DNA from 2 places in the Metabacillus indicus genome. Region 1 is predicted to be linked to the other one. Evidence: riboswitches for the same ligand, from Rfam matches in the RefSeq annotation. Region 1 holds a riboswitch; the other holds the start of a gene.

Region 1 (3,131 bases):
TCCAGTTGAGGATAGAATCGTCGTATCTGAAATAGGAGAACAGTGATCTCCGAGTACAGCTCCTGCAAGGACAGCCGCCATTGCCGGAAGAAGCATCGAAATATCAGTTGCAGCCGTTATTTCGCCTGCTATCGGAAGCATGATGCCGAATGTTCCCCATGACGTTCCTGTAGCAAACGCCATAAAACCTGCAAGAACGAACAGAATGACAGGCAGGAAGGCTGTATTCATGTTTGACTGCTCTACTAGCCCTGCAAGGTATTCTCCTGTTTTCAGCTGGCCGATCAAATCAACGATCATCCAGGCAAGCGTCAGAATATAAATGGCCGGAAGCATTGATTTAATGCCCTCAAGGAAAGCTTTTGGCAAGTAGGCAGAAGAGATGCCTTTGCCTAAATATAAACCAAGTGTAACCACGAGACCGATAAGTCCTCCAATGACAAGCGACTTCGCCACATCCGTGTATTCAAACATTGTAAGAAGCGTCACTTTAACGCCATCTTCTGCTAGAACGCCTTCATACCCGGTCCAGAGCATGGCGCCTACTGTTCCAATAATCAGGGCAATAATCGGCCAGACAAGATTTCCGATCGAGCCTTTATCACTAACAGGCAGATCTTCCTTAATATCTCCGAGCGGCTCTTTTTCAGGATCAAACAATACGCCTTCTTTCATAGCCCGCTCTTCATGAAACTTCATGCTGCCGAGATTGATGTTTAAGTAGGCCGTTGCAAAAACTAGAGCCAGTGCAGCGAACACATAGTAATTCATAGGAACCATCGTCATAAAAGCAGACAGAGGGGTGTATTCAGAAACACTGTGGGTTGCAAGAATCGTCCCGATCATGGCAATAATATACGCTCCCCAGCTTGAAACCGGTGAAACAACACACACCGGTGCAGAGGTTGAATCAATAATATAGGCAAGCTTGGCTCTTGAAACTTTCTGCCGGTCTGTAATCGGACGGCTGACCTGCCCTACAGCCAGTGCGTTGAAATAATCATCGATAAAAATCATAATGCCCAGAAGAGCAGCAGTAAACTGAGCACCAGCTCTTGTTTTAACACGCTTTTGAGCCCATTCGCCAAACGCCCTGCTTCCGCCTGATATGGAAATCAGCGCAGTCACAACACCAAGGATAAGCAGGAACAGAAGAATGAACACATTCCACGTATTGAGCTCTCCGTCTGCAACAAAGATGGCTTTAAAAGCTCCCCAGATTTTCGAAAGGGTCTCTCCTATTGAAAAGTTTGTAAGAATAAGTGCGGCGGAAAGGATTCCGACTCCGAGTGAAAGAAGGACTTTCCTAGTAAGTATGACCATCAAAATGGCGATGATCGGGGGAAGAATTGAATAAATAGTGCCTGACATGGTAAAACCTCCTGGAATTAGTAATGGGGCTACCGGCACGATGCAAGGATAAAAAAGTGCAAATAAAAAAGAGTACGATAGAAAATAACTATCATTACTCTTTTTAGGTAATGTTATGTTATCCTCCACGATCAGTAGCCCACCATTGCAGATATCCCTGCAATGACAGTGTTACCCTTATTCAAGGTAACCCCAGCTGTGCAGATGTTGACGCATGCTGCATAACTTCGGCAAAAAAGCCTTTTGTATAGTGATCTCAGTTGTCATCCTCACACTATCTACTCTTCTTTTTCGCGCCTCTACCTCATCATGAGACAAGGTGAAGTATTCAATTTGTATGCTGATTTAACGGACATATTTCTTTAGCCCCAAAAAGCAGCTCATTAACTAGTTGGATTATATCAATAATCTCCTAATCTATCAACAGCAACTTACCTTCCAGTTGATTCCACGGGAACTTCAAGCGCAGGAGGTGAGCTTCCTCCGCCCCCGTTGTAATAGCTTGGCACTTGCCCCTGAACAGCTTTAATCGCAATCGGGATGTTGTTTCTTACTGTAGCAGTTCTTGTGGAGAACGGAATGACCACCTCGACATTCACTTCAATTTCAACTGCTATTTCAATCAGCGCATTGTTAATTCCATACTGCTGAATCGTTTCCTTCACATCAGTCTGCACCTCACCGACAACGTAAAAACGGACGGGCACTTTCGGACCGAGGTTTCCAATCAGTGCATTATTCGTTGCCTGGCCAAGCGGAATCGAGTAGATGATTCCCTCGCCCTGTTTATCTTTCGTAAGATGCTCGCCCTCCGGCAGTTCAAGCGCGTCAATATTACCTTTGGATGCTTCTCTTAAATTCGCCTGAATCTTGTCGGTTGTCTTGGCAAGCACGCTTCTGACAAATTTGGCGTTAAAATCGATTGTCGTCACATTCCCTTTTTCATCCGTATCAACGACGAACATTTCATCCACATCTACATCTTCTTTAATGTCCTTGTTAATCGCATTCTGGATAACAAGTGTCGCAATCCGTTTTGTTTCGGTTTCAGCCACCGTCATTAATGTCGGTTCAATTCCCTTATTAACAATCCACAGCCCCGCAGCTGTAGATAAGATAAAAAAGACGAGTGAAAGCAGGAATACATATCTGAAAGGAAGCGGCCCTTTTTTATGAGGACGGCTGCGGAATCTGGCCAAAAATAAATCCCCCCTTTACAAGCTATATTTATGCATGTAAGGAGGGATGTACGCTATTTTTTTGAAGTTATCTATTAAAACAATGATGTTATACAGTTCGACTCAGAGCATTCTAAGCAGGGCATCTCTTCCGCTCATTCCTACGTGGATTCCGCGGTTTTCGGCTTCAAAGGTAATGGATTCAAGCGGAGCATCAAGAAGCTGTTCGATCGTCCGGACGCCGACTGCTCTCCCTGCAATAATTCCCCGCTCTTTCAATTTTTCATTCAGCAGCGCTACATCGAGTGCGCCGCACATAATGTACCCTTTGTCGCTTGTAACAGCCATGAAATTTGTTTTAGGCAAAGCAACCGTTACAGCTGTAAATTGATGACTTCCAATCATAATAGGTGTCATGGATACCATCGTTCTTTCACACTCCCTTCCTTCTGTAATTTATGAAGGCAGGAGGCATTGAGTGTGAAAACTAGGCATTCTTGTACGAATGTCCCTGTTTCAGCTTCCAGGCAAGGACATCACGCAGCATTTCAGGCATATAATAGGTTTTCTTTTCTGCATGGT
Region 2 (3,131 bases), 450 kb from region 1:
GCGAACTGATCCAGGCAAGATTTAAAACGATGAAAGAACCTTCGTTCCAGCTTGAAGCAGGTTTCATCGCCCAGCAGGTGCAGCGCATGAACAAGCAGATCACCGAAACATATGAGCATGTTAAAAAACGTGCGGACAAAGTTCACTTTACTGTGAAATGGGACTACAAAGACATGGAGTTTGAAAACGAATAAAGGACGGGTACTCATGATACCCGCCCTTTTTTTTATTTTCATCAAAGCTCTCAGTTGGCGCCAAGGACACCTGCCGGCTGCTCTGAAAGTTCAAATGCGTCGTGCAGCGCTTCTACCGCTTTCACCATATCAGCATGGCCGACTACCGTTGAAACTTTTATTTCTGACGTGCTGACCATTTTCACCTCAATCTGTTCCTTCGCAAGAACATGGAACATTTCCGCGGCAACTCCCGGGTTTGAGACCATTCCGGATCCTACGATCGAGACTTTGGCCAGGCCGTTTTCAAATTCGATCCGTTCAAATCCGAGTTCCTCCTTATACGTTTCAAGAACGTGCACGGTCTCTTCGACCTCACCTGTTTTAACAGAGAATGAAAGAGAAGCAATCTGTGCGTTTGCTGTACTTTGAATAATAATATCCACATTGATTCCGTGGCTTGCGAGTGTTTTGAAAATGGTGGAAAGAGCCATCAATCCGTTTTGCAGCCCGCAAACCGTCACTTTTGACACCTGATCTTCAAATGCAATGCCTCTTACAATTAAATTCTGTTCCATATCTGTTTCCTCCTCAATAAGCGTGCCCCGTTCGGCTTCTGTGCTGGATCTGACTTCAAGCGGTACTCCGTAATTTTTGGCAAATTCAACTGCACGCGGATGCAGGACACCCGCTCCCAGGTTAGCGAGCTCAAGCATTTCATCATAGGAAATTCCCTCAAGCTTTCTTGCCCCTTTTACAAAGCGCGGATCGGTTGTGTAAACACCCGTCACATCTGTATAAATATCGCATTTGTCCGCTTTCAGCGCCGCTGCTAAGGCAACTGCTGTTGTATCGGATCCTCCGCGTCCAAGAGTCGTAATCTCGCTGCCGTCTGCAAAGCCCTGAAATCCGGCAACAACGACGATTTTCCCTTCAGAAAGCCGTTTTTCTATTTTCTCTGTATCAATTCCGGAAATTCTCGCATTTCCATGGACGTGCTCTGTGCTGATGCCGGCCTGCCAGCCTGTATAGGAAACAGCGTCATAGCCTTTCGCCTGCAAAGCCATTGTCAGTAGAGAGATGGTCACTTGCTCTCCTGTTGAAAGCAGCATGTCCATTTCGCGCTTGCTTGGTTTTTGTGTGATTTCAGCTGCAAGTGATACTAAATGATCCGTTGTTTTCCCCATTGCCGATACAACGACAACAACACTGTTGCCCTTTTGGCTTTCTTCAGCTGCACGGTTGGCAGCATTCATGATTTTCTCCGAAGAACCAACTGATGTGCCCCCAAATTTTTGTACAATTAAACCCATATCGCCTCTCGCCTTTCAAGTCTTATTTGATCGTCAGCAAGTAAAAGGGAGAATCCCGGAAAACGCAAAAAAAGCAATGAGATTCTCTATCTCATTGCTTGCATAAACGAATAATGGAACTTCATTCATACAATGAGATAGCGCTCCAAGAAAAACATCTTCTTGACAATCCTGCGTCTCTTAAACGCAAAACCAGCAAAGAGAAGAAATGGGTCTTTCTTTGCTTCGGCGGCGCTCCCCTTTCACGCGTCTTCAAAGGAATCCATTTTCCTCTGACGCGCTACTCTTGAAGTCCGCACCTCTACCGTCATTTAACGAACTAAACGATCTGATTTATGAAATTAGTTAAAATTTTAGCAAACCTTACTGCTTAAAGCAAGAACATTTTATGCTTCTTCTTTTTCCTGCAGTTTTTCATAGATTAATTCTGCGGTATTTGAAGGCATGCCTGCAGCGATAATGTCCTCAATACTTGCCTCTTTCATTTTTTTCACAGACCCGAAATGTTTCAGCAGGACCTTCCTGCGCTTTTCGCCAACGCCGGGTATGTCATCCAGAATCGATTGAAAAGCGGTCTTTCCGCGCGTCTGCCTGTGGAAAGTAATCGCAAACCGGTGAACCTCATCCTGAATGCGCTGGAGGAGATAGAACTCCTGGCTGTTTCGTTCAAGCTCCACAATTTCAGGCGGACTGCCGACCATGAGGTTGGATGTTCTATGTTTGTCGTCCTTTACAAGGCCTGCTACAGGTATGGTCAAGCCAAGCTCATTTTCAAGCACATCCTGAGCTGCTGCAAGGTGGCCTTTTCCCCCGTCAATAATAATCAAGTCAGGAAGCGGAAGTTCTTCTTTCAGGACGCGCGTATATCGTCTGCGGACAACTTCCCGCATCGACTCATAATCATCAGGGCCTTTAACGGTTTTAATTTTATACTTTCTGTATTCCTTTTTAGCAGGCTTCCCGTCAATGAAAACGATCATGGCCGATACCGGATCTGTACCCTGAATGTTTGAATTATCAAAGGCTTCAATTCTTGCAGGCGTATAAATACCCATTTTTTCACCCAGCTGGTCGATCGCTTTTATCGTTCGTTCTTCATCGCGCTCAATCAGCGAGAATTTTTCTTTAAGGGCAATTTTCGCATTTTCATGTGCAAGCAGAACGAGATCCTTTTTCTTTCCCCGCTGAGGCTGCGTCGCAGTGACTCCGAGAAGCTCAGCAGCCATCTCCCGGTCAACGCTGTCCGGAAGCAGTATTTCTTTAGGAAGAATGTGATTGCTCTTTGAGTAAAACTGGCCGAGGAAGGTTAAAAACTCTTCTTCCGGTTCCTGATAAAGCGGGAACATGGCAATATCCCGTTCAATCAGCTTGCCCTGTCTTACAAAAAACACCTGAACGCACATCCACCCCTTGTCGTACGAATAACCGAACACATCACGGTCGACAAAGTCATTCATCGTCATCTTTTGCTTTTCCATCGTGGCGTCAATATGGGCAATCTGGTCGCGGAATTCCTTCGCACGTTCAAAGTCAAGGTTCTCAGATGCAGCCAGCATTTTCTTTGAAAGTTCCTCTTTAATCTGCTTAAATCCGCCTTTAAGAAAGCGCGTCATTTCGTCCACCATCTGCCTGTTCTGTTCCTGGG

Evidence for each region. A riboswitch is a leader RNA that binds a small molecule or an ion and turns the genes downstream of it on or off. The one in region 1 is predicted to bind lysine.
Region 2: another riboswitch for lysine. It lies ahead of ACK1LH_RS15485 (aspartate kinase); the one in region 1 lies ahead of ACK1LH_RS17735 (Na+/H+ antiporter NhaC family protein).

Annotation. Positions count from the first base shown of each region.
Region 1 is NZ_CP176757.1:3,457,254-3,460,384, forward strand. It holds gene ACK1LH_RS17735 (Na+/H+ antiporter NhaC family protein) at 1-1,371, opposite strand, end outside; lysine riboswitch at 1,499-1,681, opposite strand; gene yunB (sporulation protein YunB) at 1,803-2,570, opposite strand; gene ACK1LH_RS17745 (YunC family protein) at 2,673-2,975, opposite strand; gene ACK1LH_RS17750 (bifunctional metallophosphatase/5'-nucleotidase) at 3,037-3,131, opposite strand, start outside.
Region 2 is NZ_CP176757.1:3,009,135-3,012,265, forward strand. It holds gene ACK1LH_RS15480 (YslB family protein) at 1-194, shown strand, start outside; gene ACK1LH_RS15485 (aspartate kinase) at 245-1,486, opposite strand; lysine riboswitch at 1,617-1,798, opposite strand; gene uvrC (excinuclease ABC subunit UvrC) at 1,873-3,131, opposite strand, start outside.